4 regions of the Neobacillus canaveralius genome follow, and region 4 is predicted to be linked to each of the others. Evidence: riboswitches for the same ligand, from Rfam matches in the RefSeq annotation. Region 4 holds a riboswitch; each other region holds the start of a gene.
What was found. Region 4 has a riboswitch for S-adenosylmethionine ahead of mtnW (2,3-diketo-5-methylthiopentyl-1-phosphate enolase). Riboswitches for the same ligand answer to the same signal wherever they lie in the genome.
Positions count from the first base shown of each region.

Region 1: it holds a riboswitch for S-adenosylmethionine, as region 4 does, so the genes downstream of both, ABC255_RS05765 (methionine biosynthesis PLP-dependent protein) here and mtnW (2,3-diketo-5-methylthiopentyl-1-phosphate enolase) in region 4, are expected to answer to the same signal.
Region 2: it holds a riboswitch for S-adenosylmethionine, as region 4 does, so the genes downstream of both, ABC255_RS04120 (methionine ABC transporter ATP-binding protein) here and mtnW (2,3-diketo-5-methylthiopentyl-1-phosphate enolase) in region 4, are expected to answer to the same signal.
Region 3: it holds a riboswitch for S-adenosylmethionine, as region 4 does, so the genes downstream of both, ABC255_RS18200 (phosphoadenylyl-sulfate reductase) here and mtnW (2,3-diketo-5-methylthiopentyl-1-phosphate enolase) in region 4, are expected to answer to the same signal.

Region 1 is NZ_JBDFLL010000001.1:1,193,336-1,200,934, reverse strand. Features, by position in the region: gene ABC255_RS05795 (CpsD/CapB family tyrosine-protein kinase) at 1-87, opposite strand, end outside; gene ABC255_RS05790 (YveK family protein) at 68-808, opposite strand; gene ABC255_RS05785 (helix-turn-helix domain-containing protein) at 826-1,167, opposite strand; gene ABC255_RS05780 (DegT/DnrJ/EryC1/StrS family aminotransferase) at 1,193-2,383, opposite strand; gene ABC255_RS05775 (sugar transferase) at 2,403-3,023, opposite strand; gene ABC255_RS05770 (polysaccharide biosynthesis protein) at 3,051-4,874, opposite strand; SAM riboswitch class I at 5,312-5,426, shown strand; gene ABC255_RS05765 (methionine biosynthesis PLP-dependent protein) at 5,505-6,617, shown strand; gene metC (cystathionine beta-lyase) at 6,617-7,599, shown strand, end outside.
Region 2 is NZ_JBDFLL010000001.1:842,389-849,987, forward strand. Features, by position in the region: gene ABC255_RS04090 (ABC transporter substrate-binding protein) at 1-276, shown strand, start outside; gene ABC255_RS04095 (carbohydrate ABC transporter permease) at 431-1,282, shown strand; gene ABC255_RS04100 (carbohydrate ABC transporter permease) at 1,282-2,112, shown strand; gene ABC255_RS04105 (M20 family metallopeptidase) at 2,175-3,389, opposite strand; gene ABC255_RS04110 (MetQ/NlpA family ABC transporter substrate-binding protein) at 3,480-4,310, opposite strand; gene ABC255_RS04115 (methionine ABC transporter permease) at 4,328-4,978, opposite strand; gene ABC255_RS04120 (methionine ABC transporter ATP-binding protein) at 4,968-5,999, opposite strand; SAM riboswitch class I at 6,089-6,192, opposite strand; SAM riboswitch class I at 6,265-6,365, opposite strand; gene ABC255_RS04125 (hypothetical protein) at 6,589-6,783, opposite strand; gene ABC255_RS04130 (CBO0543 family protein) at 7,024-7,482, shown strand; gene ABC255_RS04135 (MFS transporter) at 7,540-7,599, opposite strand, start outside.
Region 3 is NZ_JBDFLL010000001.1:3,621,247-3,628,845, forward strand. Features, by position in the region: gene sat (sulfate adenylyltransferase) at 1-88, opposite strand, end outside; gene cysP (sulfate permease) at 189-1,247, opposite strand; gene ABC255_RS18200 (phosphoadenylyl-sulfate reductase) at 1,263-1,979, opposite strand; SAM riboswitch class I at 2,049-2,150, opposite strand; gene ABC255_RS18205 (transferase) at 2,297-2,566, opposite strand; gene ABC255_RS18210 (anthranilate phosphoribosyltransferase) at 2,551-3,342, opposite strand; gene cobA (uroporphyrinogen-III C-methyltransferase) at 3,326-4,099, opposite strand; gene ABC255_RS18220 (formate/nitrite transporter family protein) at 4,115-4,960, opposite strand; gene nirD (nitrite reductase small subunit NirD) at 5,561-5,884, opposite strand; gene nirB (nitrite reductase large subunit NirB) at 5,905-7,599, opposite strand, start outside.
Region 4 is NZ_JBDFLL010000001.1:4,699,670-4,707,268, reverse strand. Features, by position in the region: gene ABC255_RS22995 (2-oxoacid:acceptor oxidoreductase family protein) at 43-1,056, shown strand; gene ABC255_RS22990 (thiamine pyrophosphate-dependent enzyme) at 1,057-3,351, shown strand; gene ABC255_RS22985 (carbon-nitrogen family hydrolase) at 3,426-4,208, opposite strand; gene ABC255_RS22980 (pyridoxal phosphate-dependent aminotransferase) at 4,324-5,502, shown strand; SAM riboswitch class I at 5,580-5,687, shown strand; gene mtnW (2,3-diketo-5-methylthiopentyl-1-phosphate enolase) at 5,762-6,964, shown strand; gene ABC255_RS22970 (2-hydroxy-3-keto-5-methylthiopentenyl-1-phosphate phosphatase) at 6,961-7,599, shown strand, end outside.

The sequences.
Region 1 (7,599 bases), 3.5 Mb from region 4:
AGAAATGGGCAGTTTTGGATTACTATGGGTGATTAGATTGACCGTTCGATTAATTTTCTGTTTTAGTTTAGGACTCAAGAGTTTCACCACCCAATTTAGTTATTGAATTATATTTTTTTACCTTTTTAAATTTTTTTCCAGAAGTACTTTCAATCGATCCTATAACAGGTAACCCCAAATAGGTCTCAACATCATATCCGTCTTTCAATGTTTTATCCAAGGTTTCTAAAACAATCGCCAAACCGATTCCTGTTAATACTCCTACTACCACTGCAATAGCAATGTTCAGCATATGATTAGGTTTAATGGGGATAGGATTTTCCTTTAGTTCTGCTTTGGCGAGGATACTAACATTATCAACACTCATTATTTCTTTTATATCCCTTTCAAAGGTTTCAGAAATAGAATTAGCGATTTTAACTGCCCTTGCATGATCGCTATCCTCCACAATCAAATAAAAGACTTGAGAATTCTCTTGACTCTCAATAGAGATTTGTTTATTGAGTTGTTCTACTGATTGTGTGAGCTCTAGATTTTCAATAACCTTATCTAAAATTGCAGGACTTTTTATAATCATGCTATACGTACTAATTAAATCAACATTGCCCTGCATTAAACTTAGATCAAGTTCATTCGCTGTATTTTTCTGATTGACCAGAATTTGTGTTGAAGTCTGGTATACAGGGGTTAATACAAAAAAAGAAATACAGACGCTAATTAATACCACAGCAACGGTGATGGTCGCAATTGATTTCCAACGTTTCTTAATAGCATTAAAAAAATCAACTAAAGTGATTGAAGTCTCCATTTTGTCCTCCAATTGTATTATTCGCTTCTTTCATTTTGCCATTTAATAAATTCAATCAATAGTTTGTATTGCTTTAATTGGTCTTTTTCCATCCCTACTTCTTTTAATTCACTAACAAAGTCCACCCATTCCTGTTCGATAGAAAATTCTGTATTTTGAACACTTCCTGGATTTAATAAAGCAGCGAGTTCAACATTTAAAACTTCAGCAATTCTTATCATGATTTCAAGGGAGGGATTCTTATGCAGATTGCGTTCGATATTACTAAGATATGACTTTGAAATCTTAGCCAAGTCTGCTAGCTCAGATAAGGTATATCCTCTTTTTTTTCGGATTTCAGCTATTCTTTTTCCTATCATATGTTTACCCTCTTTTTTCCATATTTTAGGTTACCACTTCATTCCTCCGCTGATTAATGTTTCTATTAAACTTACTTCTAATGCAATGAATGATTCTCATTTGGTCTTCATGTTTCATATTGGAACCTGATGGTAAACATATGCCTGTTTTAAATAGCTTCTCTGAAACACTCTCATTCTCACTATGTGAATAGTAGCTATAGTTTTCAAAAAGCGGCTGAAGGTGAAGAGGCTTCCATACTGGTCTTGCTTCAATATTCTCTGACTCTAATGAAGCAAGAATTTCATTTACAGCTACACCTGATTTTTCCTGGTTTATGGTTAAAGTAGTTAACCATCGATTGGAGAATGTCTCATTCAATTCCGGCATAAAAGTAATACCAGGAAGGTCTTTTAATTCTAGTTGATAAGTCTTGAAAATCATTCTTCTAGAATTAACTCTTTCTTCTAATACCTCTAGTTGACCTCTTCCAATTCCTGCTACTATATTGCTCATTCGGTAGTTATAACCTAGCTGGCTATGCTGATAATATGGGGCTGGGTCCTTTGCCTGCGTTGCTAAAAAATGAGCTTTACTCAGTGCCCTCACATTATTAGAAACAAGCATTCCCCCACCCGATGCAGTAATTATTTTATTGCCATTAAATGAATAGATACCGAAGTCCCCTATAGTTCCACTTGCCGTACCTTTATAACTTGACCCTAATGATTCTGCAGCATCTTCAATAATAGGAACTTGATACCTTCTACAAATAGTGGAGAGTTCATCCATTTTGGCTGATTGCCCATATAGATTCACAATAATTACTGCTTTTGGTATTTTATCTTCCTCCAACGCATGCTTGAATGCCATCTCTAGTGCAGTTGGGGACATATTCCACGTATCGGGTTCAGAGTCGATAAAAACAGGGTCTGCACCTTGATACAAAATTGGATTGGCAGAAGCAACAAAGGTTAGGCTTGAACAAAAGACAGTATCGCCTTTTTGAACATTTAATACTGACAGGGCCAAGTGAATGGCTGCGGTTCCTGAACTCACAGCAACAGCTCCATTAACTCCGAACCTTCTAGCTATTTCTTTTTCAAATGCTTCTACATTTGGACCTAAAGGAGCAATCCAGTTGGATTCAAATGCTTCATTTATATACTTTAATTCAGTTCCACCCATATGGGGAGGAGAAAGAAAAACCCTATTTCTAGAGGGTATAGACACCAAATCAAACACCTCCAACTTTTTAATAGTTCGTTTTTTTTTCACTTCTATTTAACTCTGCACCTTTAAATAATTCCACTGTTACATGGCCGTCTTGACTAATGTTTTTTGGGCGAAGTAGCTTCAGAATCGTTAACCATATTATTTTCATATCCAGTAAAAGTGATTGATGTTTGACGTACCAAACATCTAGTTTAAATTTCTCTTCCCAGGTAATCGCATTTCGACCATTAATTTGTGCCCAACCTGTAATCCCTGGCTTAACTAAATGTCTTAGTGCTTGTTCCTCAGTATATAATGGTAAATACTCCATTAATAATGGCCTCGGTCCAACTAAACTTAGTTCGCCTTTTAACACGTTAATAAATTGTGGAAGTTCATCAATACTAAATTTTCTTAGAAAGTATCCGAATGAGGTCATACGTTGTTCATCAGATAAAAGTGAGCCATTTTTATCCTTCCACTCCGTCATACTTCGGAATTTATACAAATAAAAAGGCCTCCCATTTAATCCAGGACGCTGCTGTTTAAAAATGATAGGAGAACCCAGTTTCCATTTGACCAAAATTCCAATTAGTACAATAACAGGTGAGAAAATAATTAAAGTCATCAAAGAAATTACTACATCTATTACTCTCTTCATGAATTCACTCCCATTTCTTTATCATACTTATATTAAGATTGGGAATTGGGATACAGTAGTTCCTTTCTTGTTTGCAAGATCTACTATCCTCTTTCTTACTTCATCTTGATTCAAATTCGCATAGATTGATAATAGTTCTTCTATCTCCTGACTAAAAATAGTTGATGATTTCCCAATATAAATATTTGGATATATTTGTTCTTCTGTAAGCTCGTCATCTTTTAGTAATTCTTCGAAAATCTTTTCCCCTGGTCTGATCCCAGTGTATTCAATCCCGATTTCTTCAATAGAGTTACCAGATAGATTTATTAAATTTTTAGCCAAATCAACAATTTTCACTGGATCCCCCATATCCAAAATAAAAATTTCTCCCCCTCTTGCTAAAGCCCCTGCTTGAAGAACAAGCCTGGTTGCCTCTGGAATCGTCATAAAATAACGCACCATATCAGGGTGAGTGACAGTAATAGGACCTCCCTTTTTGATTTGATTTTTAAATAATGGGATTACACTTCCCCTGCTTCCAAGTACATTACCAAAACGAACAGTAACAAATCTTGTTAGGCTTTCCTTATCCATCTGTTGAATAATCATTTCGGCAAGTCTTTTTGTAGCTCCCATTACACTTGTAGGATTCACAGCTTTATCGGAAGAAATCATTACAAAGGTTTTAACTCCATTATAGCTAGCTGCTTGTGCGGTATTCATGGTCCCAATCACGTTATTTTTTATGGCCTCTTCTGGGTTAGATTCCATTAATGGAACATGCTTATGTGCAGCTGCATGATAGACCACATCTGGAAGATAAGTAGCCATTACATCCCTCATTTTTCTGCTATCCTGTATATCAGCAATAACTGGAATATATTCGATGTTTGTATTTTTAAAAGAATCCCTTAACTCCATATTTATGGAGAAAATGCTATTTTCTCCGTGCCCTAGTAAAATTAATTTAGCAGGTTCAAAAAGAGAAATTTGGCGGCAGATTTCTGAGCCAATCGAGCCCCCTGCACCTGTAACCAATACCACTTTATCTTTGATATATCCTGAAATACTCTGAATATCTAATTCAACTTGTTCCCTTCCTAACAAGTCTTCAACTTGAACATCACGAAAATGATTAACAGATACTTTTCCAACCATAAGGTCTTCGAGCATTGGAAGGACTTGGGTTTTAGCTCTTGTCTTAGCACATTCCATAAATATTTTATTTAATTCCTTTTTACTTAGGGATGGAATCGCAATCACAATGTTTTCAATTTTGTTTCTACTAACCATTTCTTCTAGGTTTGCAGTTCCACCAATCACTGGAATACCTAAAATATCAAGATTCCGCTTTTTTAAGTCATCATCGATAAACCCAACTGGCAATAGATCTGCTTTATTATTCTTTCTTATTTGCCTTGCCACCATCATCCCAGCAGATCCTGCACCTACAATGAGTGTTCGTCTTTTATTTTTTTCATTAATCAGAAAATTCTCCTGAAATAATCTCCAACTGAATCGAGTACCACCAATAAAAATTAAGTTCATCAACCATGTAACGGTAAAAAATCGATAGTTTGATAGATGAAAAAACACTTGTTGTACCAATGCTGCAATAATAATTGATATACTCACAACCTTAAAAATGCTTAATAATTCCCCTATACTCGCATATTCCCATGCTTTTTTGTACAATTTGCTTCTATATGTTAAGGCATAATGAGTGAGCAAAAGCACCAACGTGAAATTGGCAGTAGGGCTACTTAGTGTAACGTCTCCTTCTACCAAATAATGACTAAGGATAATCGATGAAAATAAAATACATGTATCAAATAATATAAACAAAGAAATTCTCAGTCGAAAAGTCATGTTCCCACCCCTTTCTTTTTCTTGAAAAATTTTAATTATATACTCCTTTTAAAAGCACATAATGAAAATTTTTATAAAATGGGCATTTAACCCGTCCTCACATCATACTCTTGACGACTAGCGTCTAAGGTTCACTGACCCACAGTATGACCGAGTGCCTCCTGGGATAATGGAAAGGAGACATCACCATTAAAAACATATAAAGTGCGATTTTGTACTTAATAAAGAATATAATCATAAAAAAATTTGGTTTTATTTCCCTATATAGTTTATTTTAGTTCTTTATACAGAACGTGTCAATCTGAAAATCACTTATATCGAACTTAGAAAATACATCATTTTATACCTTTCAAACATTATTATGTCATTATTAATAGAAAAATGTTGACTAGGCTTTCTATTTGTAGTAAATTTTATAAATAATCTAAATACTTATGTTCTTATCAAGAGAGGTAGAGGGAATGGCCCTATGACGCCTCAGCAACCATCAATGGTTATTTCATTGAAAAGGTGCTAAGTCCAACAAGTTATTGGTAACTTGGAAGATAAGAAGAATGACAATGCTTACAGCATCCAAAGTCTTCTTCTTAAAGAAGACTTTTTTTATTATTCATATAGGAGTGGTTGACCATGTATAAGATTGATACGAAGCTAGCTCAAATTGGAAATCGCAGCGAAACTGCGACAGGGACGGTTAATCCTCCCGTTTATTTTTCAACTGCCTACCGTCATGAGGGTATTGGGCAGTCAACAGGGTTTGATTACACACGGACAGGTAATCCGACTCGACAGCTGCTTGAAAAGGCGATTGCCGATTTAGAAGGTGCAGATCAAGGATTTGCCTGTAGTTCGGGTATGGCAGCTATTTTTACAATTCTTTCTCTTTTCGAGTCTGGGGACGAATGGATTGTGAGCGAGGATTTATATGGTGGTACTTATAGATTACTAGAACAAGGCTTCAAAAAATGGGGATTACAAACAAATTATGTAAATACCTGTAATATTGAATTGATTGAAAGTAACATAACTCCGCAGACAAAAGCAATTTTCCTAGAAACACCAACAAATCCGCTTATGCAGGAATCAGATATTGCGGCTGTTTCAGAAATCGCAAAAAAACACGGAATCTTGCTGATTGTCGACAATACCTTCTACACACCACTAATTCAGCAACCAATCCTGCTAGGTGCAGATATTGTCATCCATAGTGCAACCAAATACTTAGGCGGTCATAATGATGTTCTTGCTGGTCTTGTTGTTGCCAAGGGGAAAGAACTTTGCGAGGCTCTTGCCTTCCACCATAACGGAGCAGGCGGTGTCTTAAGTCCTTTTGATTCCTGGTTAGTAATGCGTGGAATGAAAACATTGTCACTAAGAATGGAAAGACATGAACGCAATGCAAAAGCGATTGTTGAATACCTGTCTAACCATGATGGTATTACAGATGTACTGTACCCAGGAAAAGGTGGAATGGTATCCTTCCGCTTACAAGATGAAGCATGGGTCAATCCATTCCTTCAAAGTCTTTCACTGATCTGCTTTGCTGAAAGTCTTGGTGGAACTGAAAGCTTTATCACCTATCCTGCAACACAGACACATGCCGATATTCCAGAAGAGATTCGAATTCAGTCAGGTGTTTGTAATCGACTATTAAGATTCTCTGTAGGACTTGAAGACCCAACAGACATCATTGAAGACCTTGAACATGCACTAGCTAAATTAAAAGAAGGAGTGATTGGATAATGAGTTCAGAAAATTATAGTTTTGAAACCAAGCTCCTTCATAATCAGCATAAAGTCGATCCGGCCACGGGAGCAGTAAGCGTGCCGATTCAACATGCTTCTACTTTCCATCAATTTGATATAGAAAGTTACGGAAAATACGATTACGCTAGAAGTGGAAATCCTACGAGAGAAGCGTTAGAGGATGTTATCGCAGAACTTGAGGGTGGAACGAGAGGCTTTGCTTTTTCGTCAGGAATGGCTGCTATTTCAACAGCCTTCCTTCTTCTTTCATCTGGTGACCATATAGTAATTACCGACGATGTGTATGGTGGTACATATCGAATGGTCACTCAGGTACTGACTCGTTTTGGAATTGAACATACCTTTGTAGATATGACAGATCTTGATCAAGTAAAAGAGGCAATTCAGCCTAACACCAAAGCATTTTATGTTGAAACACCGTCAAATCCTTTATTAAAGGTGACGGATATCCAAGCCATTACAACTTTGGCAAAAGAGATCAACGCAATCACTTATGTAGATAACACTTTTTTAACCCCTGAGTACCAACGACCTTTAGAGCTTGGTGCGGATGTTGTACTCCACAGTGCAACTAAGTTTTTATCAGGACATAGTGATGTCGTTGCAGGTCTTGCGGTTGTTAAGGATGAAGAATTAGGTAAAAGGCTGTATTCCTTACAAAATTCTTTTGGCGCAGTACTTGGGCCACAGGATGCATGGCTCGTGCTTAGAGGAATAAAAACCCTGCATGTCAGACTCGAACAGTCACAAAAATCCGCTATTAAAATAGCAGAATTCTTAGAGACTCATCCATTAATTGAGAAGGTTTATTATCCTGGACTTGAAAATCATCCACAGCACGAGCTTCAAAAAAGTCAGAGTAAAGGACCTGGTGCAGTTTTATCGTTTGAATTCCAGGATGAACAAGCACTTGAAGTCTTTCTATCTAATGTAAAAATCCCTGTTTTTGCCGTTAGTCT
Region 2 (7,599 bases), 3.9 Mb from region 4:
TTAGGATTTGAAAAGTATGGGCTTTTCCCATCCTTAAAGGAAACGTATAGCACTCCAATATTTACTGCGAATAACGAGTACTTTAATAATAGTCCCATTTTCAAAAAGTTTGCTGATATTGTTGATCAAGTGCCACAGATTAACTTGAACGAAAACTTTGCAAAAGCAAGCAGTTTAACGAGTAATGCACAGGCAGCAATTTTACTCGAAAACAAATCAGTAGAGTCTGGATTAAAGGATGCAGAGGAACAACTAGAAAATGAAATAAAAAAATAGATTTTTAGAAAACGAAAGAGCTGAGTATTCTAATTTTTCTCAGCTCTCTCTTATTCTAAAATCTCTTTAAGTTAGGAAGGTGGCTCGTTTGGAGCAGACAGAAAAGGTTTTAAATACCGAAACGAACTTTCAAGTCAAAACGAGAAAAAGTCTTTTGACCCCTAAAAACGTCCCATATGTTTTTATCGCACCGGCAGTGCTGTTAATCTTGATATTTACCGTTTATCCCGTGATTTTTTCGTTTATCTTAAGCTTTCAAGAGGTACGGGGGCTGGAGAAAACATTTGTGGGTCTAGCCAATTATACACGGTTATTTCAGGATCCGGTTTTCTATAAATCACTTTTAAATACCTTTCAAATATTGATTGTTCAAGTTCCAATCATGCTCTTTCTCTCTTTACTGATTGCAGTGGGCCTCCATTCTTCCATGCTAAAGGGGAAGGCGTTTTTCCGAATTTCTTTCTTTATGCCTGCCATCACAGCGCTTGTTGCTGCGTCAATTGTTTTCATGATCCTATTAGATGAACATTTTGGTCTCGTCAACTATTTATTATCATTCTTCGGTGTTGAAGCCGTCCCTTGGTTAACCACCCCATTTTGGGCAAAGGTCTCTGTCATTCTTGTCATGACTTGGAGATGGACTGGATACAATATGGTGATTTTCTTAGCTGGCCTACAAAATATTCCATCAGAATTATATGAAGCAGCAAGTATTGATGGAGCAAGTAAAGTAAAGCAATTTTTCATGATCACGATTCCTCAATTAAAACCTGTATTTATTTTTACTGTTGTCATGTCAACTATTGGCACCCTTCAGCTATTTGATGAGCCGTTCATTTTGACTCAAGGCGGACCAAATAATGCCACGATGACGATTACGCTATATTTATATGAAGCAGGCTTTAAATTCTTTGACTTTGGATATGCTTCAGCGATTGCTTATGTTCTTGTCATCATAACGGCAATCATTTCATGGGTTCAGATGAAACTAGTAGGTGATGATTAATGATCTATTCTAAGAAACGATCCTCGAAAATAGGGCTTTATTGTTTATTAATAGCAGGTGTGTTTTTATCGATTGCGCCGTTTTATTGGATGCTTGTCGGTTCTACCCTGCCATCAGGAGAGATTTTTCGTTTACCTCCTAAACTTCTTCCAGGTGACTACTTAGTAAAGAATTTACATTCGCTTAATGAGTCATTGGGGTTTGCCAAAATCTTTTGGAATTCATTGTTTATTGCACTCGTTTATACATTGGTTAGCACACTTATTAGTTCAATGGCTGGGTACGCATTTGCAAAATTTAATTTTAAGGGTAAGAACTTGTTCTTTTTTATTATTTTATGCACACTAATGATTCCTTCTCAGGTGACATTGATTCCTTTGTTTGAAATGATGGTTACCTTTAATTGGTTAAACACGTATCAAGCGATTATTTTACCAACCCTTGCTTCTCCTTTTGCGATTTATTTGATGAGGCAGAATATGAAATCTGTTCCAGACTCGATTATCGAGGCATCACGTGTAGATGGGGCAGGAGAATTAAAAATATTCTTCACGGTTATCTTGCCTGTAACAAGACCTGCAATGGCAGCTGTTGCTATTTTTCTATTTATGTCACAATGGAATAGCTTACTCTGGCCGCTTATTACGCTAAATTCGGAAGAAATGTTTACTCTGCCTGTTGCATTATCCAGTTTAATCGGGATGGCGCGGATTGATTATGGACAGTTAATGTTAGGAACTGCGTTATCTACGGTCCCCATTATGGTCTTTTTCCTATTGCTCCAAAAGCATTTTATTTCTGGGATTTTAGGTGGTGCGGTAAAAGAATAAGAGGTAGGTAGGGTCCTAAAATTAGAGAGCCCAGCGACAAGGTTATGTCACTGGGCGTCTTTTTATATGGACTCTGCCGCTTTTCTCTCTTTAAATTCTGCTTTAATCTGAGTTAATGTATCAGTGTCTGTAATCAGTTTTAAAGCAGTTAGTGCAAGAGCTTTAGCACCGGTGATGAGTGCTTGGTCTCCTTTAGGAGAGGCTGCGGCTTCTCTAAATGGTACCGTATGCGGAATAAGATCGCTCGCACCAATTTTTATATAGGGATGAATGGTTGGGACAACCTGACTGATGTTTCCTGCATCTGTTGAGCCGATGCCTTTGTTTCCACCTTCAACCACGGTTTCACCTAGTTCTTCAACGATTTCCTTGAATACAGCATTATAACTACTATTTAATAGAAGATTGTCAACTTCATTTTGGAAAGCAATCACGTTTAACTTTGCCCCTGTAGCCAATGCGGCACCTTCCGCCACTGCTTTTACTCGTTGAGTAACTTCGTTCAAACCAGTTCTTGTTGCAGCTCGGATGTAAAATCTTGCTTTTGCATATTCAGGGATAATATTTGGTGCATCCCCGCCATGGGTGATGATTCCATGAATCCGTACATCGCCCGGTAGTTGCTGCCTTAATGCATTGATTCCATTAAAAAGCTGAATAACTGCATCGAGTGCATTTATTCCTTCATGCGGGTTAGCTGATGCATGTGCCGGCTTTCCAATAAACTCAAAATCTAGTGGATCTACAGCTAGAGATGAACTGGTTAGTCGTGTCTCACTATTCGGGTGAATCATTAGTGCGGCGTCAATCCCGGTCACTAGTCCGTGTTTAACAAAACTGCCTTTTGCACTGCCGTTTGGCCCGCCTTCTTCTGCCGGGGTACCGAAAACAACGGCTTCTCCGCCTGTTTCTTGTAAAACTTTACTCAAGGCAATCGCTGCAGCAACACTAGTGGTTCCAATAATATTATGTCCGCATGCATGTCCTAGGCCTGGAAGGGCATCATATTCGGCTAGGAATGCAATGGATGGACCTGGTTTTTCTGACTTTTTACGAGCAATAAATGAAGTTTCATGTCCAGCAACTGCCTTTTCAACCGCAAAGCCTTCTTTTAAAAGAATGTCGGCCAAGAGGGCAGAAGCAAAAAATTCTTCATTGCCGATTTCAGGACTTTCATGAATTTTCTGACTAGTTGACAGGTAAAGCTCTTTATTGCTTTCTACATTTTCTATAATTGTTTCTTTTAAGGCGTTTATGGATATAACAGTTTCTGACATCGTTTTTCCCCTCCTTAAATTGTCCAGCTCCAGCGCCAGAGGAAAATTGAACTGCATTTTTCCCTTTTCAAGGCGCTTCCGCTTTTCTTTCTACCAACCAATATTGCTAAGTGGCACGAATGTTGGAATCATGTTGCCTTTGTACTCTTTTTCAATAAATTCTGCTGTATCTTCTGATTGGTAAAGTTCTGCTATTCTCTTATAAGTTTTGTTGTCTTTGTCTTTTGCTTGGACAGCGATAATATTCAGGTAAGGGGTAGCTGTTTCACTTTCAGCAAAAATCGCATCTTCTAATGGGCTAAGACCTGCATCACCGGCAATCCCGTTATTGATCACAGAAGCAGCAACGTCTGGCAATGCTCTAGGTGTTTGCGCTGGTACAACTGGAACAAATTCAATGTTCTTAGGGTTTTTCTTTATTTGAGTAAGATCTCCATTTGGATCAAAATCTTTTGGTAATTCAATAAGTCCAGCTTCTTGAAGAAGTAATAATGCACGGCCTTGATTGGATGCATCGTTCGGAAGCGCAATTTTTGCACCATCTGGAATGTCTTTGACATCTTTGTGTTTTTCAGAGTAAATTCCCATTGGGGCAAGGACGGTAGTTGCGATTGGCACTAGGTCTAATTTGTGTTCTTTAATAAATACATCAAAATAGGCAACGGTTTGGAATGCATTAACATCTATTTCACCTTCTGCAAGTGCAGTGTTGGGAGCAACGTAATCTGAGAATGATACGATTTCGATATCGATTCCCTCTTTTTCAGCCTTTTTCGCTACAAAATCCCAAATACGTGTATCGGTTCCGCTAACACCAAGCTTAACGGTAGTGGTTTCTTTACCCTCTGATGTTTTCTCAGCGCAGCCAGCGCCAATAATCGCTAATGTAATAATAATGATGGATAGTAAAAGTTTTTTCATCGTATTTTTCCTCCTAGTTATCTTCGTCTAATTTTTTTTGCTGCTATATTCCCAAATGACTGTAGACCTTGTACGATCACAATCAGAATTCCTACTGTAATCATCATCGTGACTGTATCAAAACGCTGGTAGCCATATGTAATTGCCAAATCTCCAATTCCACCGCCGCCGACTGCCCCAGCCATTGCCGAAGCACCAACAAGACCGATGGTCGCGATTGTCAGGGCAAGAACTAGTGAGCTGAGTGCTTCAGGAATTAAAAATTTACTAATAATTTGCCATGGGGTTGCGCCCATTGCCTCTGCTGCTTCAATGACACCAGGATCAACCTCTAGTAAGGAATTTTCTATCAATCTGGCAATATAGGGTCCTGCATAGAAGACGAGAGGAACTACTGCTGCTGCGGTTCCAATCGAAGTTCCAACAATCAACCTTGTAACGGGTATCATTGCCACCAATAAAATGATGAACGGAACAGATCGGAAAATATTAATAATTCCATTCAATACATTAAAAACCGGCAGATTCTGAAGCAGATGGCCTTTCCGTGTTACGACAAGTAAGATTCCCAGCGGCAGTCCAAGGATGGTTGAGAACAAGAGTGAAAAAGCAACCATCTGGACCGTTTCAATTAAAGCAGAAATAATTTGCTCTGAGTTAACTAGCATGTGCTGTCACTTCCTTTATGCTGATTTTCTTCTGGTTGATGTAGGTTAATGCACGGATGATTTCTTTGTCAGAGCCTTGGAACTCAACAATTAAGTTTCCAAACGGTGTGCCTTGAAGCTCAGTAATGGTTCCGAACAGGACATTGATATGAATATCAAACTGTTTGGCAAGTTCGGAGAGCAGGGGCTGACCGGATGTGCTGCCTACAAAATTAATTCGGTAAACCTTTTGCATTCCGTCATGTTTTTGAATGATTTCTTTTATAGAATCAGGGATCTGGTCGTTCATGACAGAGCTTACAAAGTTCTTTGCCGTCTCCGTTTTAGGAGATGAAAAGACGTTAAACACCGTGCCTTCTTCAATAATTTTACCGGACTCAATCACTGCCACTCGGTCGCAAATTTCTCTGATGACCGCCATTTCATGGGTAATGATTAGAATGGTTATGTTGTATTCCTTATTGATTTTTTTCAACAGCTGTAAAATGGAGCTGGTTGTCTGTGGATCAAGTGCAGATGTGGCCTCATCACAAAGTAGAATCGATGGCTGTGTTGCCAAGGCCCTTGCAATTCCAATTCGCTGCTTTTGTCCGCCTGAAAGCTGGTCAGGATAATAGTCCGCCTTGTCGGCCAACCCGACAAATTCTAGTAATTCCTGAACGCGCTTCTTAATACCATCCTTTGGAACTTTGGCAAGTGTCAGAGGCATTGCGACGTTGGCAAACACTGTTTTTGAGTTTAATAGATTAAAGTGTTGAAAAACCATGCCAATATTTTTCTTAATCTCACGGACTTCTTTTACGGACATCGAAGTGAGGTCATGACCATCGACGATTACACTACCTGAGGTCGGACGCTCTAGTAAGTTTACACAGCGGATAAGTGAACTTTTCCCAGCACCGCTAAACCCGATTACTCCGAAAATCTCTCCCTTATTAATCTTCAAATCAATTCCATTCAAAGCTGCAACCTGCTGCCCGCCACTTTCATAAACCTTTTTAAGATTCTGAAATTCGATCATGGTGTATCTCTCCTTTTTTAACAAATAAAAAACCCTCTTCTTGGAAACAAGAAGAGGGCATGCCGATGCAAAGTAATAGCAAAAAACTCTTCTTATCTCCCAAGCTTGCTGCTTGCTGGATTTGGCACAGTCCCCAATTGGTTCCGCTGCCGAGGTGTCATAGGGCCAGTCCCTCAACCTCTCTGGATAAGAAATATTATTCAGTTAAAAATAAAAAACCTCTTCTTGAAAAAGAAGAGGGCAAATTGAAATAATTAGCGTCCTCTTCTTATCTATCAAGTCGCACTTGCTGGATTTGGCACAGAATCTTGTGATTCCGCTGCCGAGGTGTCATAGGGCCAGTCCCTCAACCTCTCTTGATAAGAAGTATTTTTACTTTATTCATTTTTTGAACTTGTTAATTAATTTACTGTAGGGATAGTGAAAAGTCAAATCCCTTTTTTAAAATAATAATTAATTCCTTGGTTTTAAAGCGTTCTCAGTGCTTATAAATAGGCATTTTTAATAAATAAAAAAAATTTACTGCTGGCCTTCGCAAAAAACAAAAAAAGAGCGATAGTTTTCGCTCTCTTTCTTGAACTTTAAACAACTATCTTCTTTTTACCAAACAAAGTACCCCTTGGATGATTAACACAAGTGAGAATAAAAGGACAGCTATGACACCAATTAGGAGAACTAACGGACTAAGCGGCGCTAAGAATCCAGTTAGCTCTACTCTTAATAAGGCAAAACCGGCAAGGATACATAAGAAGTATAAAAACGGACTGCGATCTAATACACTCATTGCATATTCACTCCTTTCTTGGGGTTAATTCATTACTATTCATAAAAGGAGTATTTTATTTACCAGAATAATAAATCAGTCACAAATAACTATTTATTTGGAAAATTAATCCTCCTGTTCGGGTGGGTAGAGTAGGTCTTTTGGCATTTTATCTGGATGAGGATTGATAGGTGACTATATGAGCAAGGATTTGGAAAGTATAATTTTTAATTAGTTGTTTTTGAAGGAGATAGTCCATCCATGTGGAAGCTGGTATTTATTTTCTTTTTTATTCTTGTTATCATTGCTTTTCTAGTCCCAAAGAGATTGACTAAAATTGAATTATATACAACGAGTCTTTTTGCTTTGGTATTTGGTATCAATGTAGATTTGGTTCTCGTCTTTAAATACCATTTGTACGGATATTTTGGTGAAGGTTTTCAATGGCTGGGGTTTGTTGGAGAATTTCTTTACTTTATTCCAGTCAGTATTTTGTTCTTAAACTATTATCCCTTTAAACGGACTAACCAACAGAAACTCTTTTATATCCTTGCATGGACAGCAGGATCCTCCATTATTGAATTTATTGTTGAAAGGACTCACTTTTTTAACTATACTGGCTGGAAGCTCTGGTATTCCATCTTTCTATATCCCATCGTTTTTCTAATCTTGGTGTCTCATTTAAGGATGGTTAGGAGAATTATAAAATTAGATCGATAAAAATGGGGTTGGATTCTACTGAATCCAACCCCATTTGTTAGGATAACTTAAACTTCATCAAAATGCTTCCACACTTTTCTTCACTACTTTTTCCGCTTTAAGCTCCGGATGAACCCT
Region 3 (7,599 bases), 1.1 Mb from region 4:
TTACATCATAGTTTGGATCAAATGCTTGGATAAGTTTACCTCCATGAGGTGCTGGTAAAAATGACAACAGAATCAAACCTTTCTTCATTTAATTTACGTTTTTTTTAAAATCCTCTAAATTAGAGATTTATATCAGCGATAAAGAATTTATCGGTGAAATCAAAATGTTTTAGCGAAACTCTATCAAACTACTTTTCTACTGCTTCAGTAACTGGCTGATTTGACTTTTTCATCAAAAACGACACTCCGAATACAGAGATTAAAACGCCTGCCATCGCAACTATTGGATAAAAGTTATGCTCGATTAGCAACTGGATCAGTGTGTAGGAAAGCACCATGGACAGTACAGGTGACACAATCCAAACCGTAAGAAGCTGCACCACTATACCCTTTTTTAGGACAGATTTGCCATGCTTGGCAAAGCCGATGCCGATAATTGACGATGTCGTGATTTGTGTCAGTGGAACAGGAATCCCAAAAACCGAGGCTACAGTAACAATTGCTGCTCCTGTTCCAGAAATAACACAGCCTTCTTCCAGCCGAAGCGTGGTAATTTTTTTACCATTCGTTTCAAGAACACGCTGTCCTAACAGAATGGCACCAGCTGCGACAAAAAGCCCGCCCCAGAAAATCCCAGAACTTGTCGACATAATGTCAGCCCCGACTAGCGGTCCCACAGCGTTGGCGACATTGTTCATCCCCGCTGAGAAAGCTTCAAATAACCCCATACATACGACAAGTACGGATAGGATAGGAATGGCTTTCGGCGCCTCCATCCAGCGTTTCAATGTTTTGATTTTTAATAGATTCGCAGCTAGGATGGCAATCACGAATGCTGCAAAAGGAGTAAGCAGCCAGAAGACCATAATCATTGCTAAGTTACTAACAAATACGGATTGATAAACGATTCCGGCACCTACCACCGATCCAACTGCTACTTCACTCGTCGACAGTGGGATTCCGAATATATTAGCCAAAAACAACGATAGTGCTGCTGAAGCTAATACGATAAGAGCGATAGGTACGGTAAAAGTGCTGTTTGGAACAATTCCGCTGCCAATGGTTTTTACCACTTCGCCACCGCCTAGCCATGCCCCAAAGAATACGGTAACACCGCACATTAACAATGCCAATCTCTTCTTTACTACCCCTGCTCCATAAGATATCCCCATTGAAGCAGCTGCACCGCTAGCTCCAATATTGACTGCAAAAAACAAACCAATTATTACTGCTATAACTGTGAGCAATCTAAAAGCCCCCTTTTAGGATGTGTGTAAGCCACACTCCGTCTTGCCGCTTCCCGACCAGCGTCCTGCACGTGAATCACCATCTGCACTAACAGGCTGTGTACAAGGAAAACAGCCGATACTAGGGTAATTTTGATCATGCAAGGTATTGTAAGGGAGGTCTTTTTCCTTGATATAGGCCCAAACTTCGTCCCATGTCCAGTGAATGAGCGGACAGATTTTAATGTTCTGAAACTTATCATCTTTATTTAAAAATTGAGTGTTTGCTCTTGTTGGTGATTGTTCCCTTCGAAGCCCTGAGATCCAAGCTTGTTTCGCCGTCAGCGTCTCCCTTAATGGAATGACTTTACGGATATTACAGCATTGGTTAGGCTCCCTCTTCCATAGTGCTGACCCATATTGCTCGCGTTGCTCATCTAATGTCAGCTTTGGCAGTTTTCGCTCTATATTTAATGAAGGGAAACGCTCTTCGATTTTGTTAATAACCTCATATGTTTCCGGAAAGTGTAAGCCTGTATCTAGGAAAACGATATGCGCGTCTGGCTTAACCTGCTGGATGAGATCGATTAATACGATTGCCTCTGCACCAAAACTGGATGCATAGACAATTTGGTCTTCTGCATAAGAGTTGTATGCCCACTCCAATACCGATTTTGCTCCTTTTGTTTTATCCTCAATAGAGAATTGATCGGATATTTCACTCCAGTTTTCATATGTTACCGTTGTAGCCATTCCTATAAACCTCCTCTGTTTATCAAAAAAGCCTTCCCAAAAAGGAAAGGCATCTCACGATTGTTTAACGCCTTATCTCCCAAAATGAAGACCATTTTGCTGGAATTAGCACCTTGCACAGCAGGTTGCCGGGCTTCATAGGACCAGTCCCTCAGCCTCTCTTGATAAGTATTTGTAATTGATGAAATTAATCCTACCATACCAATAGGTTTTATGTAAATGAAAAAATATAAAATTTAGAAAAATTAATTTGTCTCTATTTTAGCCCAATAAAAAATTAAGCGTCCTAGACGGATATTTCGTCCAGAACGCTCACGTTACGTAGTAATATTTTCAGGCTGACTTACTTTCCATTTTTCTAATTGAGTTAAACCTCGTTGTTCGTTTAGTTGTTTTTTAGCTATCTCTATACCTTCTCCTATATCATTGACGACACCGAACAGGTAATAGCGGATGCCGGTGTTAAAAAGCACTTGATTGTAAAATAGCTGTAATGATTTGGATTGTTCCCCACTGAGAATCGCCAGCGTAATGTCAGACTGTTCTTGTGCAGACAGCTTGGTATCCTTATCTAACTCTTGCACCAACAGCCCATTTCCTCTGGTTTGACAATCGATGATTCGATTTTATTGTCTGTAATTTTATAAATAAAGCTGTTGCGGTGAACAGGCAAATCCTCAGAACCTTCCATTCCTTGAACCACATAAACATTTTTAAAGGAAAGCTCTTTAAAAATAGGGGCAATTTTGTTAATCGCTGTCCGATGATAAGCACCCATCATAAGTGATTCTGCATTCGCTAAATTTAATAACTTCTCTACTGTATTAAAAAGAGTTCTTACCCCCAGCTCTTTGCGAATCCCCCTCAGCTTTCCTAAACTAGGGCAATATTCCTCTGTGTTTGCAAATGCAATTCCTGCTTCTTGAATTGTTTTCACCAATCTTTGTGGCGGTTGAGAAACATTTAGACCTAAATGTATAAGTATATCCTTAAGCGCTATTCCATATTTCGGCGGCAGTGAATCGCTGCCATGTAAAAACACTGGAAACCCGTATTCAGCCATCAAAATGGCTGTTGGTATACTTCCTGTAAAAGAATTCCTTCCATTATACGGACTGGCCAGATCAATAATTGACTGGTTTGACGGCTCTAGTTTATTACTAACATCCTGATAGGCATGCACAAATGCGAGCAATTCCTCCGGCGATTCCGTTTTCAAGCGGAGCGCAATCAGATATGCTGCAATTTGCGCATCTGTTGCCTTGCCGCTAATAATCGTTTGAGCGACTTCTTTTGTTTGTTGATAATCTAAGTCTTTGGACCCTCTTTTTCCTCTTGCGACCTCTTTAAGCCATTGTTGCATAGCTTTCCGCCTTCCCCTCTTCCTCTAGTAAACTTATTTTATCACGGAAGGTGACAACTTCTCCAACAACGATCATAGCAGGATTTTGAATACCTTCTTTTTCAACCACACCGACAATTGAGCTAAGTGTCCCTGTAACCGTTCGCTGCGCTAACGTTGTTCCTTGCTGAATGACCGCAACAGGGGTATTTTCCTTTTTTCCATGCTTCAGTAATTCCTCGCAAATATAAGGTAGATTTGTGATCCCCATATAAATCGCCAGCGTATCAACTGCAGTTGCGAGACTTTTCCAATTAATATCGGTTGGTTTCCCCGTCGACTTATGCCCCGTGACGATAGCAAAAGAACTGCTTAATTCTCGGTGTGTAATTGGAATTCCAGCATAGACAGGGGCGGCTATACCTGCTGTTATACCTGGAACTACTTCCACTTGAAGCCCCTTTGCCACCAAGGCTTCCACCTCCTCCGCTCCGCGTCCAAATACGAAAGGATCACCGCCTTTTAATCGCACAACGTTTTTCCCTTGTTTGGTGTACTTCACTAACAGATGGTTGATTGTTTCTTGCTGTAATGTATGATAATTTGGTTGTTTCCCACAATAAATAAGCTGGCAATTCGTTTTTGCTTCCTTTAACAGTTCCGGATTAACCAAACGGTCATATAGAATAACTTCTGCATTCTGGATACATCTTAATGCCTTTACCGTTATTAATTCCGGGTCACCCGGACCTGCTCCAACAATATACGCTTTTCCCATAACCATCGCTCCTTCTTATCGCTGTGTACTCGATACTGCTGCTTTTGTTCTGGGCATTTCCAAAACCATTCTCGATTCTTGTTTCCCGTGTGTATAATAAAGTGCGAATCCGGTAAAAAGAGCCCCACTGACTAAATTCCCAATTAGCACAGGTATTTGATTCCACAGCCACCAATCAGCTATGCTAATATCTGCGCCAAGAATCATGCCTGCTGGGATGACAAACATATTGACCACTCCGTGCTCAAAGCCTTGGGCAAAGAAAATTACTATTGGCAGCCACATTGCCGCAATTTTTCCAATTACGGACTTTGTCGTCATTGCCATTACAACACCAAGTGTCACCATCCAATTACAGAGCATCGCTTTTACAAATACGACGAGCAACCCTTCTGAACCGAGACTTTTGTACCCCAGCGTTTTCGTTTCTGCCACTGCAAGGATTTTTGCTGCAACTGCATGATTGGTGACCTGACCGAGCTGTGTAACTGCTACTATATATAAAATGGCGTAAAAAACAGCTCCAATTACATGACCAACAATGACCCAAAACCAATTCTTTAACATCTCGGTTCCTGTTGCTTTTTTCGCCATTACTGCAACGGGAATGAGAGCAAAACTTCCGGTAACTAATTCCAATCCAAGGAGAATAATAATGACAAATGCAGCAGGAAAAAGTAATGCCCCGACAATCCCTAGTCCTGTTTGGATCTCAGCTGTAAAAGCCAATGTTGTGCCAAATCCGAGCAACGCTCCACTTAGTGCACCCCTGATGAGCAGATCTTTAACAGGTAATTTCGCCTTTACTTTTCCTGCTTGAATCATACTTTCCACTACTTGATTTGGACTTATTATCGACATCTTTTCACCTCCTCATTTTAATGGGTCTGTTTCCTCATCGTTCACTTTGGACTTTTCTTGGTGACCCTAACCCTTCTCTCTCTTTTGGTTCAGTCGCTATGAACCTCTTATAGTTACCCAAACCGCAAGCTCTCTTCGATTTCGGTCACTATAAACCTCCTATAGTTACCCAAACCACTACCTCTCCTCGAATTCGGTCACTATAAACCTCCTATAGTTAACCAAACCACTACCTCTCCTCGAATTCGGTCACTATAAACCTCCTATAGTTACCCAAACCACTATCTCTCCTCGATTTCGGTCACTATAAACCTCTTATAGTGACCGAAACCACAATTTCCACGCTTACACAGTCACTATAAACCTCTTATAGTGACCGAATCCACAATTTCCACGCTTACACGGTCACTATAAACCTCTTATAGTGACCGAAACCACAATTTCCACGCTTACACGGTCACTATAAACCTCTTATAGTGACCGAATCCACAACTTCCACGCTTACACGGTCACTATAAACCTCTTATAGTGACCGAAACCACAATCTCCACGCTTACCCGGTCACTATGAACCTATCGAAAGAGGAACCTACATCCCCTTCTATTCTCTGATTAAGACAAATACTTGACCATCCTTAACCTCCACTGGATATGTCTGAACGCACCCTACATCCGGTGACTGAACCTTGCCGTCTTTAACGCTTATTTTCCAATCGTGCATAGGGCAAAATACATATTCACCACTGAGTATTCCTTCCGCGAGAACGCCGCCTTTATGGGGACAACGGTTCTCAATGGCTCGTATATCGCCATTTTCTGTTTTAAAAACGGCGATTTCCTTATTGCCGACGATGACTGTTTTTCCCAACTTTTGTGGTAATTCCGCTACTTCCCCGATGAAGACGCTGCGTAATGTTTTTTCCATAAGATCCACTCCACTCCCCATTATTTCGTTTCTACTGGTACCTTTACATTTTGATATAAGTCTCTTAAAAGGTTCTTATTATTAATCGCTTCTTTCCATGGATCTTTAACCACAGACAGTGCCTCATCAATTCGATTATTGTATTCCTTCACCATTAATTCATCAGAGAGTACCTCTCTAATATGGTCTATTCCTAAGCGCTCCACCCATGCTGAAGTCCTTTCCAGGTATTTAGCACTTTCACGATAATATTGAAGGAATGCACCAATCATCTCGACCAACTCATCACCTGATTTGAACTTAAACAACAAATCCGCTTCACGCAGATGAGTCCCGCCATTGCCGCCGACATACATTTCCCAAGCACCTTCCACACCGACAACTCCGACATCTTTAATTCCGCTTTCTGCACAGTTACGCGGACAAGCTGACACTGCCATTTTCAATTTATGAGGAGTGTTTAAGCCTTCGAACTTCCTTTCTAGTCGAATTCCCATTCCAATAGAATCCTGTGTTCCAAATCGGCAGAAACTTTCACCTACACAGGTTTTTACTGTGCGAAGTCCTTTAGAATAAGCAGACCCAGATGGCATATCAAGCTCTGCCCAAATCTTTGGCAGGTCTTCTTTATAGACACCTAGTAAATCGATTCGTTGTCCGCCCGTAACCTTTATCATGCCAACTTTATATTTATCGGCAACATCGGCAATTTTTCGTAAGTCATCAGAGGTTGTAACGCCGCCATACATTCTAGGAACAACGGAGTAGGTACCGTCCTTTTGGATATTCGCATGCATTCTTTCATTGACATATCTGGCTTCGTGCTCGTCTTGATATTTTAGTGGATTAATCATTCCTAAGTAATAATTTAGAGCCGGTTTACATTTTGAACATCCATCTGACTCCCACTCCAGCACGTTCATTACCTCGCGAATATGAGTGAGACCCTTTTCACGAATTTCGGCAATTACTTCATCTCTTGATAATGTGGTACAGCCGCAGATTGCTTCCTTTTGGTCCGTCTGGTATTGGTCACCAAGTGTACAAGAGAGTAAATCTGAGACAAGTGACCTGCAACCCCCACATGAACGGGAAGCGTTCGTACACCCTTTCACCTGATCAACCGTCGTTAATCCATTTGCTTTTATTGCCTCTACAATACTTCCTTTGGTGACACCATTACAGCCGCAAATAATCTCTTCATTAGACATGTTTGCTACTAAATCAACCTCAGAATTAGCACTTTGAGATGACTCTAAATACTCCTCAATCAGTGCCCCTTTTTTGATAAAATCGAATAACTTATTTCCATCCTTTGTATCACCAAACAGGACAGCACCTGCAATTTTTCCGTTTTCAATGAGTACTTTCTTATAAGTACCATTCCAATCGTCGTACATTTTATATACTTTGGTACTCTCATCTTCATTGATTTTTCCTGCAGAGAAAACATCGACACCAGACACTTTTAATTGGGTTGATAATACCGAACCTTGGTAGCCTTTATCTTGTATCCCGCAGAGTCTTTTCGCTAATACTTGTCCTTGCTGATATAGCGGCGCAACTAATCCGTAGGCAATTCCGCGGTGCTCGGCACATTCCCCTACCGCAAACACATTTGGAATATCTGTCTCTAAATAATCATTCACAAGGATACCTCGGTTAACAGGTATACCCGCTTCTTGTGCCAACGCGACATTCGGTTTAATCCCAAC
Region 4 (7,599 bases):
TATGTATTTTCAGTCTTTTTGAACAAGAAGGGGAGGGACATTATGTCTATATTACCGAAGAAAAATGAGCTTGGGTTCTTTGAGATTCGCCTTGAATCTATTGGGGGTCTTGGAGCAAACTTAGCTGGAAAAATGCTCGCTGAAGCAGGAGTACTAGGTCTGGGTTTGAATGGATCTAACTTTTCATCATATGGCTCCGAAAAGAAAGGGTCACCGGTTAAAAGCTTTATTCGTTATTGTGAACCAGAAGTTGAAATAAGAGATCACAGTCCCATTGAGCAGCCGCATATTGTCGCAGTTTTTCATGAAGCCCTTTATAAAACAGTGGATGTAGTCAGCGGATTGAATGCTGATGGTATTGCTCTTGTAAACACTGCAAGAGAGTTTGATGAAGTCAGAAGGGATTTAAAATTAGAATATGGAACGCTGGCCATAGTGGACGCCTTAACGATTGCTGTTGAGGAAAAAACGAAAGTGAACACTGCGATGCTGGGTGCGTTGTACCGTATTTGTGATTTTCTAGACCCGAATTCAATGAGAAATGTCATCCGAAAAACATTTGAAAAGAAATACCCACATTTAGTTGAACCAAATATTCGTACATTCGATCGCGGGTTTGATGAAGTTCAATTTAAAACATATGAAGTCCCTGAGAGTGCAGAGGGCAAAAGTTTTACACGTCCAATACCACAATTAGGGTATTTGACACAAGAACTTGGCGGAGTCATGACCGCACAGGCAAATAGTATTTTAAAAGATTTAAGCGGTTCACGGCAAGGATTCCTTCCAGAGTTACAAAAGGATAAATGTATCAATTGTGCTGCTTGTGATAATGTCTGTCCAGACTATTGCTTTGTTTGGGAAGCCGGTGAAGATAAAAAGGGCAGAAAGCAAATGTTCCTCAAGGGGATTGATTATCAATATTGTAAGGGCTGTCTAAAATGCGTAGAGGCGTGTCCAACTGACGCACTTGGAGATCTTCGTGAAATGATTGGATATGCAGAAGCTAATCGCGTAAAACAGAACTTTCCGTATTTAGCAGGGGGGATTTCGTAAATGGCAATGTTAGAGGATAAAATCACTAGTTTAGTTGTGGCTGAGCAGCTTTCAACCTTTGAATCAGGAAATGAAATGGCTGCAATGGCAGCAGCACAAATCAATTATCATATTATGGGTTATTTTCCAATAACACCTTCTACTGAAGTAGCGCAATTTTTAGACCAAATGAAAGCCCGCGGCGAGCATGATATTAAGTTAATCCCAGCAGATGGTGAACATGGTTCAGCTGGTATTTGCTATGGTGCTGCTGCTACTGGTGCCAGGGTTTTTAATGCAACAAGTGCGAATGGGCTTCTTTATATGATTGAACAGCTTCCTGTTCAAGCGGGAACTCGTTTTCCAATGGTAATGAACCTAGTAACGCGTGCAGTCAGTGGACCTCTTGATATAAGAGGTGATCATTCTGACCTCTACTTTGCACTAAATACAGGTTGGGTAATCTTAACAGCAAGAACACCACAGGCAGTTTATGATATGAATATTATGGCGCTTAAAATTGCAGAACACTCTAAAGTGCGCTTGCCTGTTATCGTAGCCTATGATGGATTCTTTACTTCCCATCAGAAGCGTCGAGTACAATACTTTAAAGATAGAAAAGTTGTTCAACAATTTGTAGGTGAGTGTCCAACCGATTATCATTTTGCTAGAGATCCGAAAAAACCAGTTACAATTGGTGCACATATGAATGGTGATGATCTACTCAATAACCATTTCCAACAATCTGAAGCTATTTATGCGGCTGGCGAGGTATTCAGAGAGGTTGCGACAGAATATGCCCGCATTTCTGGCCGTGAATATCCAGTATTAGATTTATATAAAATGGAAGATGCAGAAGTTGCATTATTCTTATTAAACTCTGCTGCTGAATCCGCAAAAGATGTTGTGGACCAATTACGTGCACAAGGAATTAAGGCAGGTGTGATCAGTCCAAATATCATTCGTCCATTCCCGGCTAAAGAAATCCGTGAAGCGCTTAAAAATGTAAAAGCATTATTAGTGGGTGAGCGAGCGGATTCATATGGCGCAAATGGACCGAATTTAACTCATGAAGTAAAATCGGCACTTCAAGAAGACCGAAATAACCAAACTATTGTTCTTAGCCGTGTTTTTGGTCTTGGTGGTAAGGATTTCTACGCAAGTGACGCTGAAAAATTCTTCGGTATGACAATGGAAGCGATGGAAAAAGGTTTTGCTGAAAAACCATTTGATTATTATGGACATGTACCAGGTAATCCGGAAAAAATTCTTAAACCTGTCATTACACCACAGCACGGTGATGTATATAAATCTGGTTTAATCGATGTGAAGATGGACGAAGAAACGAATAAACTAAAGGTGAAAATCCCGCCGCTTCGTGCATTAACTGGAAAGCCTAAGCGAATTGCTTCCGGTCACGGAGCATGTCCAGGGTGTGGTATTTTTGCAGGACTGGAACTATTCTTTAAAGGGATAGAAGGAGATATTGTCACATTATTCCAAACAGGTTGTGCCTATGTAACGACCACTTCTTACCCGCACAGTTCTCATAAACAAACGATGATCCATAACCTATTCCAAAATGGAGCCGCTACGTTATCTGGAACATTAGAAGCATTCCTTGAATTAAAACGCCGTGGTGAAATTGAAGTTTCTGATGATGCGACGTTTGTTATGATTACAGGTGATGGCGGTATGGACATTGGTATGGGTTCTGCTATTGGGACAGCCCTTCGTGGACATAATCTTATTATGCTTGAATATGATAATGAGGGCTATATGAATACAGGCTCGCAAATGTCTTATTCTACACCAATTGGTCATATGACAAGTACATCTGGTGTTGGTAAGGCGCAGAAGGGAAAAGGATTCCATCATAAGGATACCGCGCAAATAATGGCGGCAACCAATATTCCATATGTATTTACAGGTGCTGAGGCGTTCCCGCAAGACTTAATTAAAAAGGGTGCGAAGGCACAATGGTACGCACAAAATGTAGGAACTGTTTATGGGAAAATCCTTATTACTTGTCCGCTTAACTGGAAATCAGAAGACCGCTATGGTGCGACGATATTGGAGCAAGCCGTAAATTCTTGCTTCTTCCCACTGTATGAGGTCGAACAGGGTGTTACAAGCATTACTTACAACCCAGAAGATAAAAACAAACGAGTAGCTATTTCTGAATGGCTTAAATATATGGGTAAAACAAAACATCTACTAAAAGAAGAAAACAAATCAATTTTAGAAGAATTCGAGGCAGAAGTAGAAAAAAGATGGCAGCGCCTAAAAGCAAAGCACGAAAATCTATTCCTTTAAGTGAGAAAAGGTAAAGCGGAAAACTGCGCTTTACCTTTTTTTGCTTTTTCCTAAACTTGGAAGTGGTTTTTTGATTAGTACAAATCTGGTCGTCTATCTTCAAAAATTGGGATTTGTTTACGAATATCTTTTACTAGGTCTAACTCAATTACTGCAGACAATAGTTCCTCATTTGCTCCTGCTTCAGCAATTACTTCTCCCCAAGGGTCAATAAACATGGAGTGACCTGCGAACTTATTATTTGGATCTGATCCGGAGCGGTTGCAAGCAATGATGAAACATTGATTTTCAATCGCTCTTGCAATTAGCAGTGATCTCCAATGCGATAAACGGGGAGCAGGCCATTCTGCAACAACGAATAATGCTTCAACTCCTTTTGCCGTATGTGCACGAATCCATTCTGGGAAACGAATATCATAGCAAATTACTCCGCCAAAAGCCCGATCATCTAATTCGAATAACCCTTTCTCCTCACCTGCCTCGAGGTAAAGATGCTCATCCATCAATTTAAAAAGATGTAGTTTACTATATGATTGAACAAGCTTTCCTTTATTATTAATGATTAGGAGGGTATTTTTAACTCCTTGATCACCTCTATTTGCCACCGAACCTCCGACAAAGTGAACTTGATACTTTTTCGCAGCTTTCATTAAAAAGTCAATCGTTTTTTCTGCATTCTTGTCTGCTATGGTGTCGAGTCTTGTCAAATCATACCCAGTGGTCCATAACTCAGGTAAAACAATGATATCAGGATTTTCTTCCATTGCTGTTTCGATTAGGTTTTCTGCGTGTTGGTAGTTTTTAATTGGATCTCCAAAGGCAATATCCATTTGTAAACAAGTTATTTTAAATTTCACCCTACTTCACCTCATTTGAAATTTCCGAATTTTTTCTTTACAAGCTGTCTTAAAAGTTATATCATTTGTGACTAGAATTCAACTATAAAATGAATGAATTAAAGCAGGTGAAATGATGAAACAATTTCCAACCTCCCAAACTTTAAATAATCTCCCGAAACAGTTTTTTGCTTCATTAGTAAAAAAAGTAGGGAAATACATTGAAGCTGGCTATGATGTTATTAACTTAGGACAGGGTAATCCTGATCAAGCAACCCCACAACATATCGTAAAAAAAATGCAGGAAGCTGTTACCAACCCTGTGAACCATAAGTATTCTCCTTTTCAGGGTTATCGATATTTAAAACAGGCTGCAGCGGATTTTTACAAACGAGAATATGATGTAACCATTGATCCAGATAGTGAAGTGGCTATTTTGTTTGGGGGTAAGGCTGGATTAGTGGAGATTCCACAATGCCTATTAAATCCTGGTGATATAATGTTGGTACCCGATCCAGGATATCCTGATTATCTGTCTGGAGTGGCGCTGGCAAAAGCAGAAATGGTTATGATGCCGCTAAGGGAAACAAATAGTTTTCTGCCAGACTATAGTGAATTACCTTCTGAGGCGATTGAGAGAGCGAAATTAATGTTTCTTAATTATCCAAATAACCCAACCGGTGCTGCAGCAACTAAGGAGTTTTTTGAGGAAACGGTCCAACTAGCCAGCCAAAATGATATCTGTGTTGTCCACGATTTTGCCTATGGGGCAATTGGCTTTGGTGGAGAAAAGCCAGTGAGCTTTTTACAAATTGATGGGGCAAAAGAAGTTGGCATTGAAATCTATACTCTTTCGAAAACCTATAATATGGCAGGCTGGCGTGTTGGATTCGCTGTAGGCAATAGCAGTGTGATCTCTGCGATTGAGCTTTTACAAGACCATTTATATTGCAGTATATTTGGCGGTATTCAGGAGGCAGCAGCAGAAGCTTTAACCGGTCCGCAGGATTGTGTTCGAGAATTGAATCATCTCTATGAGCGTAGAAGAAATGTTTTGATAAATGGGCTACGTTCTCTTGGCTGGAATGTGACGGCGCCAAAGGGATCATTTTTTGCTTGGCTAAAGGTACCTGAAGGGTTTACTTCTACTGAATTTGCAGATATCCTCCTGGAACAAGCACATATTGCTGTGGCGCCTGGGATTGCATTTGGTGAATTGGGTGAAGGTTTTGTCCGGGTTGGTTTGCTCACAAGTGAGGAACGTTTAGGAGAAGCAGTGAGAAGAATTGGTGAGTTAGGAATTTTCGAAAAATAGATTGACAAAAAAATTGATTCTTGGGATAATGCAAAATATAGTTTATCAACATGCTAATAATAAATAATACGATCGTTTTCTTATCAAGAGCAGGCGGAGGGAAAAGCCCGATGAAGCCCGGCAACCGACTTAACACTAAGTTAGGCACGGTGCTAAATCTTGCAGCGCAGGCTGAAAGATGAGAAGATGTTAGTTTGCGATGCTAACCTCTTCTTTTTGGAAGAGGTTTTTTATGTTTCTCTAGAAAGGAAGAGCTAATTTGACTGAATTAATCGCTACATACCTAGTTCATGGTGAAAAAAATCTTGTGAAAAAAGCTGAGGAAATTGCTTTAGGTTTGACTGTCGGTTCATGGACGAACTTACCTGAACTAGAACAGAGTCAATTACGTAAACACAAGGGCAGGGTAGTTTCGACTGAAGGTTTGCAAGAAGATCAGTCGATAATCCGTATAGCCTATCCAACTATCAATTTTTCTAATGATATTCCTGCAATTCTGACCACTGTTTTTGGAAAACTTTCATTAGACGGAAAAATAAAATTAATTGATTTACAATTTGAGGATGAATTAAAAAGCAAATTCCCTGGTCCTAGATTTGGCATTGAAGGATTAAGAGAGAAGCTTGGTGTTTTTAATCGTCCGTTATTAATGAGCATTTTTAAAGGAGTTCTTGGGAAGGATATCCATTTCCTAACAGAGCAGCTAAAGCAGCAGGCTCTTGGCGGTGTTGATTTCGTAAAGGATGACGAAATTCTTTTTGAAAATGAGCTGACTCCGTTTGAAAAAAGAATAATAGAAGGTAAAAAGGTGTTACAAGAAGTATATGATGAAACCGGACATCGTACTTTGTATGCGGTAAATCTTACAGGCAGGACATCGCAGTTGAAGGACAAAGCTAGAAAAGCAAAAGAACTTGGTGCAGACTTGTTACTATTTAATGTTTTTGCCTATGGATTAGACGTTCTTCAAGAGTTGCGAGAGGATGACCAAAATTCTTTGCCATTAATGGCTCATCCTGCTGTAAGTGGGGCTTTAACATCATCTTCCCACTATGGTCTCTCTCATTCATTGTTATTAGGTAAGCTTCTCAGACTTGCTGGTGCTGATTTGTCATTATTCCCATCACCATATGGAACAGTGGCATTAGAGAAATCCTCGGCAATATCAATCGCAGAGGAATTAATCAAAACGGACACTATCAAGCGGTCGTTTCCTGTTCCTTCAGCGGGCATTCATCCTGGGTTGGTGCCACTGTTGATTCGGGATTTCGGAATTGAATCTGTCATTAACGCTGGAGGCGGCGTTCATGGCCATCCAAACGGTGCGCTCGGCGGCGGACTCGCATTCAGGCAAGCGATTGATGTGAAACTTCAGGGGAAGACCTTAGCAGAAGGTGCTGAGCAATATCCGGAGCTTAAGAGTGCATTGCAGTTATGGGGAAATGCAGAGGTGTCAGTATAATGAAGCCGGTCATCTACTGTGATTTTGACGGGACCATTACTGATAGTGATAACATCATTGCAATCATGAAGAAATTTGCACCACCTAATTGGGAGCTAATTAAAGACCAAATTTTAACACAAGAGATCTCTATTAGTGAGGGTGTAGGAAAATTATTTTCAGAACTTCCTAGCAGCCAAAAAGATGAAATTACCAAGTTTGCAATCGAAAACGCCAAAATCCGGGAAGGTTTTTCTGAATTTGTCGAGTTTGCTAGAGCAGAAAATATACCCTTTTATATTGTCAGCGGCGGGATTGATTTCTTTGTTTATCCGATTCTTGAAAAATACGGTCCATTTGAAGGGATTTATTGTAACCACAGTGATTTTTCAGGGGAAAACATAAGAATACTTTGGCCTTACATCTGTGATTCGTTGTGTGAAAATGAATGCGGATGCTGCAAACCTAGTATTATCCGAAGGTTAAACCAAGATGCAGATACCTTTACAATCGTAATTGGTGACTCCGTAACCGATTTAGAGGCAGCGAAACAAGCTGATTTCGTTTTGGCAAGAGATTTGCTAGAGAAAAAATGTTCTGAATGGGGTTTAAATTATAAAGGTTTTACTACCTTTTATGACTGCATAGAAGAAATT